Regions from separate parts of the Actinoplanes sp. NPDC051346 genome, predicted to be linked through region 1. Evidence: riboswitches for the same ligand, from Rfam matches in the RefSeq annotation. Region 1 holds a riboswitch; each other region holds the start of a gene.
The links. Region 1 has a riboswitch for S-adenosylmethionine ahead of AB0M36_RS13360 (aminotransferase class V-fold PLP-dependent enzyme). Riboswitches for the same ligand answer to the same signal wherever they lie in the genome.
Positions count from the first base shown of each region.

Region 1 (5,188 bases):
GCGCCGGTTCGAAGCGCTCCGGCGCCATGTAGGCGATGGTGCCGATCATCTGGTCGGTGGCCGTGTGGTGGCTGGTGAGCTCCTGCGGCCGGGCGATGCCGAAGTCGATGACCTTGATGCCGCCCGGGGGCAGCAGGACGTTCGCGGGTTTGAGGTCGCGGTGGATGACGCCGGCGCCGTGGATGGCGGTCAGCGCGGTAGCGGTGCCGATGGCCAGGCTCTGCAAGGCGGCGCCCGTCAGGGGGCCCTGGTCCCTGAGGATCGTGTCCAGGCTGGGGCCGTTGACGTATTCGACGACCAGATAGGGCGGGTCGTGGCAGGGGTCGGCGTCGAGGACCTCGGCGGTGCTGAACGGGGGCACCTGCTGGGCGCGGTTGACCTCGCTGCGGAAGCGGCCACGGTATTCGGGGTCGTCGGCATGCTCCGGGCGGACCATCTTGAGCGCCACGGGTCGTCCCTCGGGTGTTTCGCCGAGGTAGACCGTGCCCATGCCGCCCTGGCCGAGGCGGGCGAGGAGCCGGTAGCGGCCGATCCGGCGAGGATCACCGGGTAGCAGCGGCCGGCTCATCAGTCCCTCATCCCACCTCTCGGGGCACAGCGCCCGGAGCACCCTACCGTTGCGGCGGGCGGTGCGTCCCGCTACGAACGGTCCGCGGTCAGCACCGCGAGGGCGGACACCAGCCGGTCGATGTCGTCGTCGCAGGTGCCGAGGCCGAAACTCACCCGCAGCAGGCTCGGGGAGCCGGCCTCGCAGGGCGCGGACGCGCTCCCGGCGGTGAGCCTGCGGGTCAGCGGGTGGGCGCAGAACTGCCCGGCGCGGACGCCGATCCCGAACTTGTCCGCGAGCTGGGTGGCCACGACCGAAGGATCACGGCCCGGCAGCGCGAGCGCCACGATGCCGACTCGTGGCGCGGCCCCGCGGAACGCGGTCACCTCGACCACGCCCGGCACCTCGGCCAGCCCGGCGCGCAACCTCGCCAGCAGCTCCTGCTCGCGCTGGTGCAGCGCCACCCGGTCGGCGCGACCGAGCGCCGCGCATACGGCGCCGAGGGCCGCCGCGCCCAGCAGATTCGGGGTGCCGCCCTCGTGGCGCGCCGGCCCGGTCGCCCAGGTCACCTCGCCCGGCTGGTCGCCGACCACCGCGCTCGCCCCGCCGCCGCTGAGGTACGGCGGCGCCGCGTCCAGCCAGTCGGACCGGCCCGCCAGCACGCCGGCACCGAACGGGGCGTAGAGCTTGTGGCCCGAGAACGCCACATAGTCGGCGTCGAGGTCGGCGAGGCCCACGGGGGAGTGCGGGGCGAGCTGGGCGGCGTCGACGGCCACCCGGGCGCCGTGCGCGTGCGCCACGGCGGCGATGCGGCGCACCGGCCAGACCTCCCCGGTGACGTTGCTGGCGCCGGTCACCGCGACCAGCGCGGGGCCCCGTACGGTCGCGAGGGCCTTCTCGACGGCGGCGACGGCCGCGTCCGGGCTCTCCGGGCAGGCCAGCCGCAGCTGCCGCGGCCAGGGCAGGAGGTTGGCGTGGTGCTCGCCGTCGAAGACGATCGTGGTGGTGTCCCGCGGCAGGGCGCGGGCGAGCAGGTTCAGCGCGTCGGTGGTGTTGCGCGTGAAGACGACGGTGTCGCCGGGTCGGGCCCCGACGAACGCGGCCACCCGGTCACGGGCGCGCTCGTAGGCCAGCGTCGAGGTCCGCGCGCGGACGCCGGTGCCGCGGTGCACGCTGCCGTACCAGGGGATCAGGTCCCGGACGGCGTCCTCGGCGGCGCGCACGCAGGGCGCTGACGCGGCGTAGTCGAGGTGGGCGAAGCGGACGCTGTCGCCGTTGGCCAGCGCCACGTTCGCGTTGGGGTCGACGACGTCCAGGTCGTGCCGCACGGTCAGGATCACGGAAACCTCCACGGGGTCGGGGACCCCGCAGGGACCCGCGCTTGCCCGCGTCGTCGTCGACGCCGGCCTGGTCCTCACCCGGGGCACCCCATCGCGGATGGAAGGGTTGCCGGCCAGCGAGCCGGGGCTTGTCGCTGGCACTCATGACCACCGCCGACCGTATCAGACATCCCCCTAGGGTGTTCTCCGGCCGATTTGGCAACTGATTGTGATAACGGAACTACGGTAAGTCCTGGCATCTGTCGGAAAAGAGCGAAAGGTACGACATGAAACTGGTCAAACGTCTGGCAGTCGGCGCCGGAGTGGCCGCCGCGGCGCTCGTGCTGAGCGCCGGACCCGCGAGTGCGGGCCACCGCCACGACCACAACGGCAACACCAATGTGGGCCTGCTGAACGGCAACAGCCTCGAGATTCCGGTGCACATCCCGATCAACTTCTGCGGCAACGGCATCGCCATCCTCGGCATCACCAGCACCAGCGCCACGTGCGTCAACGACGACTGACGACGTAGCACTGTCAACGGCGTCCGGAAGTGGGGTGGCACGCAGGATCACCCCCTCCGGGCGTCGGCTTCGGCGGAAGATCGGCTTACGGCTCAGTGATTTCGCGCACATGCCGATGGGATCAAGTGCGGCAGCTGTACGCCGCCACCCAAGTGGAGGGATGACCACGTGCGGCGGTTCTCAATCGGCACCCGGTTGTTCGGGACCTTCGCCGCTGTACTCGTGCTGCTGCTCGGCGTCGCCGCGATGGCCTTCGCCACGATCGTCGCCCAGCGGGGCTCCGCCAACGACGTCCGGCGGCTCGAGGTGGCGACGCGGCAGGCGGAGGAGATCAAGACCCACGCCGCCACGCTCAACGGCTGGCAGGCGAGTTACATCAACGACATCTACCGGCTCGGGGCCGGGCGCGCGATCGGCGGCGACTCGGTCGCCTTCAAGGCCTGGCAGCAGGAGCGCGACACCTTCAAGACGTTCCTCTCCCAGGTGGACGCGGGCGCCTTCAACGGCACCGAGAAGGCGCTGTTCGAGCAGGTCGGCGGCGAGCTCGACACCTACATCGGGGTCAACGAGAAGCTCGTCTCCGCATACAAGCCGGGCACCCAGCAGGCGCTGTTCAACGCCGACCTGATCGCGATCAACGACAGCTTCAACAGCTACTACCGGATCATGGTCCACGCGCAGAAGCTCGCCACCTCGGTGGACGCCCGCAGCGTCGCGGCCGTGCAGGCTTCCGCCGAGGAGGCCCAGCGGGCCCAGTGGGCCATCGGCGTCGCCACCGTCCTGGCCCTGCTGCTCGGCGCCGGCTCCGCGTGGGTCGTCACCCGCAGCATCGTGCGCCCGGTCGGCGCCGCCCGCGACGCGCTGCGCCGGGTGGCCGACGGCGACCTGACCGAGACGCCGAAGAGCAAGTGGCACGACGAGGTGGGCCAGATGGCCGTCGCGCTCGGGCAGGCGGTCGACTCGGTCCGCGCGATCGTCTCCGACGTCGCGGTGCAGGCCGACGCGCTCACCCGCACCTCCGCCGACCTGGACGCCGTCTCGGCGGCCTTCTCCAAGAGCGTCGGGGACACCTCGTTGCAGGCGGACCTGGTCGCCGGCGCGGCCGAGGACGTCAACCGCAACGTGGACACGATGGCCTCCGGCTCGGAGGAGATGGGCATCTCCATTCAGGAGATCTCCCGCAACGCCACCGACGCCGCCAACGTCGCTTCCGAGGCGGTCGCGGCCGCCGAGACCGCGAACGGCACCGTGGCCAACCTCGGCTCGTCGTCCTCGGCGATCGGCGACGCCGTACGGCTGATCACCAGCATCGCCGAGCAGACCAACCTGCTCGCGCTGAACGCCACCATCGAGGCGGCCCGCGCCGGTGAACTCGGCAAGGGCTTCGCGGTCGTGGCCGGTGAGGTCAAGGATCTGGCGCAGGAGAGCGCCAAGGCCGCCGAGGAGATCGACGGCCTGGTCAAGGCGATCCAGGGCGACACCGAGGCGGCGGTGGTCGCCATCGGGCACATCGGCGGGGTCATCGCCCGCATCAGCGAATACCAGATCAGCATCGCCGGGGCCGTCGAGGAGCAGACGGCCACGACCGTCGAGATGAGCCGTGGCGCCGTGGCCGCCTCGAGCGGCACGGCCAGCATCGCCGAGAACATCCGCGCGGTGGCCGCCGCGACGTCGGTCACCTCGGCGGAGGTGGCCCGCGCCCGCGAGGCCGCGGCCGAGCTGACCCGCATGTCCACCACGCTGCGCGACGCCGTCGGGCAGTTCCGGTACTGAGGGATGCAGATGCGCAGAAGGATCACCGCCGCCCTGCTGGCCGCCTCCGTCGCGACGCTGTCGGCCTGCACCGCCGCGCCGGTCACCGACAAGACCGACGCCAAGCTCATCGGACTCGGCCGGGAGGCGATCCACGTCGGCATCGCGTACGACCACGCCGGCCGTGGCGACAAGAGCTTCAACGACGCGGCCGGCCAGGGCATCGACCGGGCGAAGAAGGAACTGCTCGTCGAGGCGACCGAGGTCACCACGAAGACCGAGGACGACGCGGGCCGTACGGCGGCGCTGCGCGAGCTCGTGCAGGCGGGCAGCAATCCGGTCATCGCCGTCGGCTTCCTCTACGCCGGTGCCGTCAAGGCCGTCGCGGCGGAGCACCCCGACCGGCTGTTCGCCATCATCGACGACGACTCGGTGCAGGCGAAGAACGTGATGTCGCTGATCTTCTCCGAGGAGCAGGGCTCGTTCCTGGTCGGCGTGGCGGCCGGCCTGGCGTCCAAGAGCGGGCGGGTGGGCTTCATCGGCGGTGTGGACGTACCGGTCATCCGCAAGTTCGGGGCCGGGTATGCCGCCGGCGCGAAGAGCGTCGACTCGGGCATCCGGGTCGAGGCGCGCTACCTGACCAAGCCGCCGGACTTCAGCGGCTTCGGTTCGCCGGACAAGGGCAAGGCCGCCGCGGCGGCGATGATCGACGACGGCGCGGACGTCATCTACTCGGCGGCCGGCGGTTCGGGCCAGGGCTCGTTCGAGGCCGTCGCGACCGCGAAGGGCGTGTGGGCGATCGGCGTCGACAGCGACCAGTACGCCACGGCCGACGCCAAGGTGAAGGACCGGATCCTGACCTCGATGCTCAAGCGCGTCGACAACGGCGTCTTCCAGGAGATCCAGGCGTTCATCAAGGGCGACCGGTCCGGCGGCGTGCGGCGCTACGACCTCAAGGTCGACGGCCTCGGGTACGCGACCTCGAACCCGGCGCTCAAGAAGTACATCCCCGGCATGGAGAAGGCCCGGTTCCGCATCCTGCGCGG
Region 1 covers NZ_JBFBAJ010000004.1:441,754-446,941, forward strand. Annotated here, with positions in the region: gene AB0M36_RS13355 (serine/threonine-protein kinase) at 1-568, opposite strand, end outside; gene AB0M36_RS13360 (aminotransferase class V-fold PLP-dependent enzyme) at 640-1,836, opposite strand; SAM riboswitch class IV at 1,920-2,036, opposite strand; gene AB0M36_RS13365 (chaplin) at 2,154-2,390, shown strand; gene AB0M36_RS13370 (methyl-accepting chemotaxis protein) at 2,559-4,163, shown strand; gene AB0M36_RS13375 (BMP family ABC transporter substrate-binding protein) at 4,173-5,188, shown strand, end outside.

Region 2 (5,188 bases), on a different contig from region 1:
CCGAGGCGTACGTGCACCGCATCGGCCGGGTGGGCCGGGCCGGACGCGCGGGCGCGGCCATCACGCTGGCCGAGCCCCGCGAACAGCGGATGATCAAGGCCATCGAGCGGCTCACCGGCCAGCGGATCATCGCCGAGCAGCTCCCCACCGTGACCGACCTTCGGGCCCGGCGCCTGGAACTGACCCGCACCGCCGTGCGCGAGGCCGTGGAGACCGACGACCTGGACCGGTTCCGGCCGATCCTGGAGTCGCTCACCGACGACGCCGACCTCGAATCGATCGCGTTGGCCAGCCTGAAGCTGCTCCACGAGGCGAACGGCGGCGACATCGACGAGCCCGAGATCCCCTCGGCGATGCCGGCCCGCGAACGCGACAACCGGCGCGACGCCCGCCACCCGGAGAAGCGGTCGGGCGCCGACCGCTCCGGCGGCGATCGGCCCGGCCGCCCGGCGCGCACCCGGTCGTCCGGCGCCGACGTCACCCGGGTGTTCGTCGGTCTCGGCCGGCGGGCGGGCCTGCGACCCCAGGACCTGGTGGGCGCGATCACCGGCGAGGCGGGCCTCGCCGCCCGCGACGTGGGTGCCATCCAGATCACCGACCGCTTCGCGTTGGTGGAGGTGCCCGAGGCCTCCGCCGACCTGGTGATCCGGGCACTGCAGCACAGCACCATCCGGGGACGGCGGCCGACGGTGCGCCGCGAACGCTACGACCGTTAACAGGCCCTACGGGAGGAAACCTTCCGCGTCGAGCCACGCCTCACACGCCCGGGCCCACTGCGCCGTGTGGGGAATGTGGATGTCACCGTGCCCGCCGTACGCGACCCCGTTCGCCAGGCCGAGCCCGTGCCATCCTCGCGGATAGATGTGGAGTTCCACCGGGATCCCGGCCTCGAACAGCGCGGACGCGTAGGCGAGAGAATTCGGGAACCCGGGCGGATCCTCGGCGGTGGCCCAGAGGAACGTCGGGCAGGTGTCGCCGTCGATGTTCCTCGCCGGCGACAATTCCTCGCGCCATTCCATTCGTCCGTCGAGAATCCACTCCACCGGCTCGTCCGGCAGCAGGAAAAGATCCGCCGGCGAGTACGCGAGAACCGCGAAGTCCGGCCGCGGCGGCGGCGCGGCGAGTCGTTCCGTCGACAGCACCGTGCCGGTCGCCAACAGGCCGGCCAGGTGCCCACCGGAGCTCGAGCCGATGACGCCGACGTGCTCGCCGACATTCAATCCGTGCTCGCCCCCACGAATCCATTCCAGGGCCGCGCGGCAGGACTCGAGCGGCGCGGGAAAGCGGTGTTCCGTCATCAGCGGGTATCGCAGCACAAAGGCGTGCAGCCCGATATCGCTCAACCAGCGGGCGTAGCCCTCGCCCTCATGCTCAGGGTGGAATCGATAGGCGCCGCCCGGCAGCACCAGCACCGCCGGCCGAGGGCCGTGGAAGCGCTCATGCGCGGGGTAGGTGGTGACGTCGAGCTCGCCGGAGGCGTGGTCCCGCCGTTCGGCCGCGGTGCTTGTCGTCGTGTCCGTGGTCATCTGTCCCTCTCGTCATCGGTGATGACGACGGAAGCGGCAACAACACGCCAAAGAGTTTCGAGCCATGAACGGGCACCACGCACCACCGGCGCGACAAAAGGCGGGTGGAAAGCGCGGAAAGAAAGTCCGGATAGGCTCGACCGCTCAGCGGCGGCTGAAGTTACTGCCTCCATCGTGTCGGCCCATCCGGGGCACGCCGCAAATCTTAGACGATCGACAACGGCAGCGTCCACTCGTCTGACTCCCTTTTGGTCAGGAAGCGCGCTTCTTCGCCGTGGCCTTCTTCGCCGCCGTCTTCTTGCCCGCGGCTTTCTTCGCGGTCGACTTCTTCGCGGTCGGCTTCTTGGTGGTCGGCTTCTTGGTGGTCGGCTTCTTGGTGGCCGGCTTCTTCGCCGCCTCCACGCTGCGCCGCAGCACCTCGAGCAGGTCCGTCACGTTGGTGGGCTCGGGCGCCTCCGCCGCCACCGTGACCTCCTTGCCGGCCCGCTTCGCCTTGATCAGCTTCTTGACCCGGTCGGTGTAGGTGTCGCGGTAGTCCGCCGGCTTCCACGGACCCGACATGGAGTCGATGAGCTGGGCGGCCATGCTGAGCTCCGCGGGCTTCGCCTTCGACGCCCCCGGAACCCGGTCCAACTCCTTCGCGGGATCACGGACCTCGTCGGCGAAGAACATGGTCTGCAGCACCAGCAGATTGCCGTCCGGACGGATCGCGGCAAGGTACTCCTTGCCCCGCATCACCAACGTGCCGATCGCCACCCGGTTGGCGTCGCTCATCGCGTCGCGCAGCAGTGCGTACGTCTTGACGGTCTCGTCGCTGCCCGGAGCGAGGAAGTAGGTCTTCTGGTAGAACACCGGATCGATCTCGTCGAGGCCGACGAACCGGTGAATCTCCAGGCTGCGCGAGCGCCCGGGCGCCACCGCGTCGAGCTCCTCCTGGTCCAGCATCACCAGCTTGCCGCGCCCGACGTCGGTCCCCTTGACGATGTCGTCGAACTCGACCTCGTCACCGGTCCGCTCGTTGACCCGCTGATAGCGAATCCGGTCGGCGGTCCCCTTCTCGAACTGATGGAACGACACCTCATGCGCCCGCGTAGCCGAGTACAGCCCCACGGGCACCGACACCAACCCGAAGGTGATCGAGCCGGTCCAGATCGGTCGCGCCATGACCCCTCCCCGACCTCACCGGCCCCCTGGCCGCCGTTCGCCCGACCTCCGACGGTTTCCCCGCGTCGGCCGACCGAAACGGATCACGCGTGAGGGTGGTCATATCGGCTGGACGACCCACCTTGCCCGGCTGCTAGCCTCGACGATAGGTCATGAGCGCCAGCGTCAAGCCCCGGCTCGCTGGCCGGCAACCCTCCTCCGCGGTGGGGTGCCCCGGGTGAAGACCAGGCACCGGAGCAAGCTCCCGTGCAAGCGTGGCCTGGTCCCCAGGTCATCACCGACCTAGGAGAACCATGTCTTCCCGCAACTGTGCCGCACCGCTCGGTGCTGCCCCGGATCCGGCGGTCTCGTGTGCGACGACGCCGGTCCTCACGCGGCGCCGGCACGTGGACATGATGCGGGTCTGCAGCGCCGCCTGTCGTCTCGGCGCTGCGCGCTAGGCGCGTCTCACCCCTTTTCAGTAGCGCCTGTCCGCGGCGGACGACTGTTCCCGCCGCATCGAACACCCCTTCATAGGAGACCCCTGTGCGATTTCTGCCTGCCCTCACCCGGGCCGCGGCCCTCGGCATCACCGCGATCCTCGGCGCCACCCTGCTGACCGCCTGCGGCGACGACACGGCGTCCGGCTCGGCCGACAACCCGTACGGGTTGCAGCAGCCCGGTGTGCTGCGGACCGGGACTCTCACCGACGCCCCACCGAACGTCTATCTCAAGGACGGCAAGTTCACCGGCTTCGACAACGACCTGCTCACCGCGGTCGCTGCCAAGATCGGTCTGAAGGTGGAGTTCGTGGGCACCGACTTCTCCGCCTTGCTGTCGCAGGTCAACAACCGGAAGTTCGATGTGGGCAGTTCCTCGATCACCGTGACGGAGGCTCGCAAGAAGACCGTCGACTTCGGAAACGGCTACGACTTCGGCTACTTCGGACTCGATGTCCCGGCGAATTCCGCCATCACCGGCTTCGACCAGCTGGCCGGCAAGCGGGTCGTGGTGGTGCAGGGCACCGTTCAGGACGACTACGCCACGGGCCAAGGGCTCAACCCGGTGCGGGTGCCCGACTACAACGGCGCCGTCAACCAGCTCAAGGCCGGCACCGCCGACGCGTGGATCGCGCCCGCCGAGATCGGCGAGAAGTCGGCCGCGGAGAGTGGATCCAAGATCAAGGTGGCGGCCAAGCAGCTCAGTCCCGCGCCGACCGCCTACGCCGTGGCGAAGGGGAACAACGCGCTGCGCGAGGCGCTGAACAAGGGTCTCGACGAGGTCATCGCCGACGGCACCTGGAAGCGGCTGCAGGACCAGTACTACCCGGGCCGTCCGATTCCGGCCGGCTTCACGCCGGGCAGCGGCAAGGCCCCGGCCGCGCCGGGCACGTCGGCATCCGCGCCCGCGCCGGGCACGTCGGCATCCGCGCCCGCGCCGGGCACGTCGGCATCCGCGCCGGCGCCGGGCACGTCGGCGTCGTCCTGAGGCCGGACTCATGGATTCTCTGAGCACCCTGTGGGAGACCTTCTTCGACTGGCCGTCGATGCGTGCGGCGCTGCCGGAGATGGTGACCGTCGGCCTGCGCAACACGCTGGTGCTGGCGGTTTCCGCCGCGCTGCTCGGCTCGGTGCTCGGCCTGCTGCTGGCCGTCGCCGGCATCTCGCGGACCCGGTGGTTGCGCTGGCCGGCCCGGGTCTACACGGATGTGTTCCGCGGTCTTCCGGCCGCGGCGACCATCCTGTTGATCGGGGTGGGGCTGGCGCCGCTCGGCATGCAAGTCTGGGGGCCCAATCCGTACCCTTTGGGAATCCTGGCGCTGTCGCTGATCGCCGCGGCGTACATCGGTGAGATCTTCCGGGCGGGCATCCAGTCGGTCGAGGCCGCCCAGCTCGAGGGGGCCCGGGCGTTGGGCTTCTCCTGGCCGGAGGCGATGCGCCTGGTGATCATCCCGCAGGGCGTCCGGCGGGTCCTGCCGGCCTGGGTGAACCAGCTGATCGCCCTGATCAAGGACTCGAGCCTGGTGTACTTCCTCGGCCTGGTGGCCAGCCAGCGGGAGCTGTTCCGGATTGGTCAGGACCACGCCGCCACCACCGGCAACGAGTCGGCGCTGCTGCTGGCCGGGCTCTTCTACCTGGCGTTGACCGTGCCGCTGACCCACGTCGTCAACTGGATCGACCGGCGGCTGCGGCACGGTCGGCCGGCGACCTCGCCGGACGACGACACGGATCTGGCGCTGTCCGGCGCGGTACGGGGGAATGAACGATGACGCGGACCGCAACCACCTCGGTGAGCCTGGGTTTGCGCGACGTCCACTTGGCATTCGGGCCGAACCGGGTGCTGCGGGGTGTCGACCTCGACGTGGCTCGCGGGGAGACCGCCTGTGTCATCGGCCCCTCCGGCTCCGGCAAGTCGACGCTGCTGCGAGTCATCAACCGCCTGATCGAACCGGATCGCGGTGACGTGCTGCTGGACGGGCGCAGCGTGCTGGGCGAGAACCCGGACCGGCTGCGGCAGCG
Region 2 covers NZ_JBFBAJ010000009.1:341,448-346,635, forward strand. Annotated here, with positions in the region: gene AB0M36_RS23820 (DEAD/DEAH box helicase) at 1-716, shown strand, start outside; gene AB0M36_RS23825 (alpha/beta hydrolase) at 723-1,526, opposite strand; gene AB0M36_RS23830 (Ku protein) at 1,779-2,690, opposite strand; SAM riboswitch class IV at 2,839-2,951, shown strand; gene AB0M36_RS23835 (transporter substrate-binding domain-containing protein) at 3,216-4,157, shown strand; gene AB0M36_RS23840 (amino acid ABC transporter permease) at 4,168-4,938, shown strand; gene AB0M36_RS23845 (amino acid ABC transporter ATP-binding protein) at 4,935-5,188, shown strand, end outside.
Region 2: another riboswitch for S-adenosylmethionine. It lies ahead of AB0M36_RS23835 (transporter substrate-binding domain-containing protein); the one in region 1 lies ahead of AB0M36_RS13360 (aminotransferase class V-fold PLP-dependent enzyme).

Region 3 (5,188 bases), on a different contig from region 1:
AAGCGCATGCCCTCGGTGAGCTCCAGCTCGAGCCCGAAGGTGTTGCTCTCCTCGACGGTGATGACGCCTTCCTTGCCGACCTTGTCCATGGCCTCGGCGATGATCTCGCCGACCGTGGAGTCGCCGGCGGAGATGGAGGCGGTGGAGGCGATCTGCTCCTTGGTCTCCACGTCCTTGGCGAGCTGCGAGAGACCCTCGGAGACGCTGGCCACGGCAGCCTCGATGCCCCGCTTCAGGGCCATCGGGTTCGCGCCGGCCGCGACGTTGCGCAGACCCTCACGGACCAGCGCCTGGGCGAGGACGGTCGCCGTCGTCGTGCCGTCGCCGGCAACGTCGTCGGTCTTCTTCGCGACCTCCTTGACCAGCTCGGCGCCGATCTTCTCGTAGGGGTCCTCGAGCTCGATCTCCTTGGCGATCGACACACCATCGTTGGTGATGGTGGGAGCGCCCCACTTCTTCTCGAGCACGACGTTGCGGCCCTTGGGGCCGAGCGTCACCTTGACGGCGTCGGCGAGCTGGTTCATGCCCCGCTCGAGGCCGCGACGAGCTTCCTCGTCGAATGCGATGATCTTGGCCATACGGCTGTGTCCTCCTGGACATTCGCGGTGCCGGGCCTGCTCGGCCTAGCCCTCCGCACGGTGAGGAAACGCTGCGGACGTCACCACCTGGCGATGCGACGTCCTCAGGTCGAGCCGGATAGCCCGCGACGACCGGTCCCGTGCCCCGGCACCGATGGCGGCGCCGTGGCCGCGACCCCACCGTCCCGACCTGCTGGCACTCACGTGGCGCGAGTGCCAAGAACTTGTTTAGCACTCTCGGGGGTCGAGTGCAAGGACAACGACCACGGCCGGGGGGCCCGCGGGAGCGCTGGATGGTGGAAATCCGCACGCTCCCGAGGGCGGCAATAGTGGCGGTCCGGCTTGCCTGACCGGGCGCCACCAGGTAGGCAGACAAGCATGACCAGCACGTTGGCGCCCACCCTCACCAGCGCGTTGACGCCCACCCTCACCGTGCACCGGGTGACGCCCGGCGACGCGGCCCGGATGCGGGCGCTGCGGCTGGAGATGCTGGCCGACAGCCCGCTCGCCTTCCTGGAGACCCTGGCCCAGGCGGCGGCCCGCCCCCACGCCGACTATCGGCGCCGGATCGTGCAGGCGTCGACGGGCATTCAGCTCGCCCAGTTCGTCGCCGACCCGGGCGGCCGGCTGATCGGCCACGCCGGCGGCACGGTCCTGCCCGAGGAGCCAGCCGCGACGGTGGTCTTCGCGGTCTACATCACGCCGACGCACCGCGGCCGGGGAGTGCTCGCCTCCCTGATGGAGGCAGTGGCCGAATGGTCGCTCTCCGTAGGACGGCGGGAGCTCATGCTCGAGGTCGTGGTCGGCAACGACCGGGCGGTCCGCGCCTACGAGCGGCTGGGCTTCGAGGACACCGGCGTACGGGTACCGCACCCCGTCGTCCCCGGCCTGTGGGAGCTCCAGATGCGCCGCCGCGCATGAGCCCAGAACCGCCCGGGTCCACCGGCCCGGAAGGAACCACCGGCCCGGAAGAGTCGGGGCGGGCGCGGCTGCGCCGGTGGCCGTTGGCCCGGTCGACGCTCACGGCGGTCAACGGCACCACGCTGGCCGGCCTGGCCGTCGCCGTCCTCACCGGCGCGCGGGTCCGCCGAGGACGCGACGGCATCCTGGTCGCCGAGGGATACCGGTTCAGGGTGCCGCCCGCGACCTGCTTCACCGTCGGCTCGGTGATCATCACCCGAAGGCCCGCGGAGTGGCTGCTCCATAAGGACCGCTCCGACCTGCTGGCACACGAGAGCCGGCACGCGGATCAGTACGCCGTGCTCGGCCCGCTGTTCTGGCCCGCCTACTGGGTGGCGTGCGGTTACTCGTGGCTGGCGACCGGCAGTTACGGCAGCCGCAACGTCTTCGAGCGGCACGCGGGTCTCGACAAGGGCGGTTACGCCGAGGCGGCCCTGCGCCCGTGGATCCGCAAGCTGCGCACCAGACGCCGCTGAAGAAAGCATCAGGCGCCGCTGAAGAAAGCACCGAGCGCCGCGGAGAGCGGGGCCGGAAGTTTGGTCGGGAGGACGCGCGCACAGCGCCTCCGGCACTGGGTCGTTGGGCCCCGAGAGATTGTCGCCAAGCTCGAAGGTGGGGCCACGTACGGCGTCGCGTCCTCCCGCGTAGAGCATCCTGCCGACCCCACGATCCTGGCGCAAGCCCTCGCGGGAAGGAATTCCTGACGTACGGCAGATAGCTCGCTACACAGTGTTATCCCAGCAGCCCGGCATCGCGCGCGCCGCGGAGGGAGGGCTTGATGCGGTGGGTCGGGCCGACCAGCTCGGCGACCGCGTCGATGGTCTTGAGACCCTCGCCGGTGTTGTAGACGACCGTCTCCTTGTCGGGGTCGAGCTTGCCGCTCTCCACCAGCTTCTTCAGCACCGCCACGGTCGTGCCGCCGGCCGTCTCTGCGAAGATGCCGGTGGTCCGGGCGAGCAGGCGGATGCCCTCGCGGATCTCGTCGTCGTCCGCGTAGTCCATCCAGCCGCCGGTGCGCCGGACCGCCTCGATCGCGTACGCGCCGGCCGCCGGATCCCCGATGTTCAGGGACTTGGCGATGCCGGTCGGTTTGACCGGGGTGATCTGGTCGGTGCCGTCTTGCAGCGCGACGGCGATGGGGTTGCAGCCGGCCGACTGGGCGCCGAAGACGGTCCAGCCTCCCTCGGGAGCCTCGACCAGGCCGATCTCGACCAGCTCGCTGAAGGCCTTGTCCACCTTGGTGAGCAGCTCCCCGGACGCCATCGGGATGACCACCTGGGCGGGGATGCGCCAGCCGAGCTGCTCGGCGACCTCGTACCCGAGGGTCTTGGAGCCCTCGGCGTAGAACGGGCGCACGTTGACGTTGACGAACGCGGTGTCCTCGAACTCGTCGGTCTCCACGAGCTCGCCGCAGAGCCGGTTGACGTCGTCGTACGAGCCCTCGATCGCGACCAGGTCACCGCCGTACACCGCGGAGGTGATGACCTTGCCGGGCTCGAGGTCGCTCGGGATGAAGACGATGCTGGGCACTCCGGCGCGGGCGGCGTGCGCGGCGACGGAGTTGGCCAGGTTGCCCGTGGAGGCGCAGGCGAAGCGGGTGAAGCCGAGTTCCCGGGCGGCGGTGAGCGCGACGGAGACGACCCGGTCCTTGAACGAGTGGGTCGGGTTGGCGGAGTCGTCCTTGACCCACAGCGGCGCGCGCAGGCCGAGCTCCGCGGCCAGGGCGGGGGCCGCCACCAGCGGGGTCAGGCCCGGGTCGAGGGTGACGCGGGTGGCCGGGTCCTGGCCGGCGGGCAGCAGGGCGGCGTAACGCCAGATGTTCGGCGGGCCGGCCTCGATGTGCTCGCGGGTGACGGCGGCCAGGGCGGCGGTGTCGTACGCGACCTCCAGCGGCCCGAAACACTCGTAGCAGGCGTGCTGCGCGGCGAGGGGGAACTCGGTGCCGCAGCCGCGGCAGATCAGGGCGCGGGCGGGGCTGGTGGTGGGGGCGTCGACCGTCGACGTCATGCGAGGCTCCTTCTCATCTTCCCCGGGCGCGGGCAGCCGCGATTCCGGGACGGAATTAGCACCTGCCGCACGCTGGCCTCGTCATCGAGTCAAGAGCGGTGGTTGCCGGGGCGTCGTCGGGCCGTATCCCTCAGCCCCTCTGGATGAGGTATTCAGTTGTGTTACCGCCACCTTACGTGCCCGTCCCGCTGAGCCAAGGGGAACGTCTCAGGGTGTGAGCACAGGGGTGGCATCCAGTGCATAGGGTGACGAAGGTCATTCCGACGATGCGGGGAGGTTCGGCGTGAGCGCCGTCCTTGAGATCCAGGGTCTGCAGAAGACCTATCGCAGCCGGAAGGGGGTGCGCAAAGCCCTCGACGGCTTCGACATGGTCGTCGAGTCCGGCCAGGTGCACGGGTTCCTCGGCCCCAACGGCTCCGGCAAGACCACGACCTTGCGCACCCTGCTCGGCCTGATCCGACCCAACGGGGGCCGGATGGCGCTCCTCGGCCGCGAAGTGCCCCAGTCGCTGCCCGAGGTCGCCGGCTCGGTCGGCGCGATCGTCGAGAGCCCGCAGTTCTTCGGCAACTTCACCGCGCTGGAAACGCTGCAGCTGCTGGCCGACGCGGGCGGCGTTCCGCCGGCGCGGGTCTTCGAGGTGCTGGAGCTGGTCGGGCTGCGGGACCGGGCCAAGGACCGCGTCAAGACCTACTCGCTCGGCATGAAGCAGCGCCTCGCCGTGGCGTCCGCGCTGCTCAAGAACCCCAAGCTGTTGATTCTCGACGAGCCGGCGAACGGTCTCGACCCCGGCGGCATCCGGGAGATGCGCACGCTGATGCGCAACCTCGCCGAGTCGGGCATGACCGTGGTGCTCTCCAGCCACATCCTCGGCGAGATCCAGCTCATCTGCGACTCGGTGACGATCATCGCGGCGGGTCGGCGGGTGGCGGCGGGCGCCGTCGCCGACGTGCTGGCCCAGCACGCCGGCTCGTCGGTGCGCGTCCGCCTGGAGTCGGCACAGGATCTGGCTGCCTCGGTGGGCCTCCTGCGGGAGCTCGGTGGCCAGGTCACGGTCGAGGACGACCACCTCATGGTCAGCGGCATCGACCGACCCAGCGCGATCACTCGAGCGCTCGCCGGCAACGGCGTGTTCGTCTCCGAGCTGAGCCCGGTCTCGGTCGACCTGGAGAGCGTGTTCCTCGAGCTCACCGGCACCACGCCGGTCGCGGGTGAGCACCGACAGGTGGACCAGACGGTCATGGCACCGACGGGTCCGGCACAGGGCGGGTGGGGGCATTGAGCCTGTACACAGCGGAGACCCGGCGCCTCACCAAGCGCCGCTTCACGCGATTCTTCGTCCTCGGGGTTCTGGTCGTGCTCGCGGCTATCGCGGTCGTCATGTTCTTCTCCAACGAGAAGGCGACTCCCCGAACGCTCGCGGTGGCCGAGACCCGGGCCGAGGAGCAGTTCCGGCAGGACCAGACGATCGCCGAGACCGAGCGCAAGGCGTGCGAGGCGCGACCCGGCGAGGACTGCACCGGCTACTGGGTTCCGACCCGGGAGGACTACAAGGCCGAGCAGTTTCTGCCACCCAGCTTCGACTTTCGCGAGGAGTTCGGGGTGCTGGCGGTCGCGCTCGCCGCACTGCTCGCGGTGATGGCGTT
Region 3 covers NZ_JBFBAJ010000012.1:188,349-193,536, reverse strand. Annotated here, with positions in the region: gene groL (chaperonin GroEL) at 1-578, opposite strand, end outside; gene AB0M36_RS27660 (GNAT family N-acetyltransferase) at 957-1,499, shown strand; gene AB0M36_RS27655 (hypothetical protein) at 1,496-2,014, shown strand; gene thrC (threonine synthase) at 2,271-3,545, opposite strand; SAM riboswitch class I at 3,556-3,695, opposite strand; gene AB0M36_RS27645 (ATP-binding cassette domain-containing protein) at 3,829-4,824, shown strand; gene AB0M36_RS27640 (ABC transporter permease subunit) at 4,821-5,188, shown strand, end outside.
Region 3: another riboswitch for S-adenosylmethionine. It lies ahead of thrC (threonine synthase); the one in region 1 lies ahead of AB0M36_RS13360 (aminotransferase class V-fold PLP-dependent enzyme).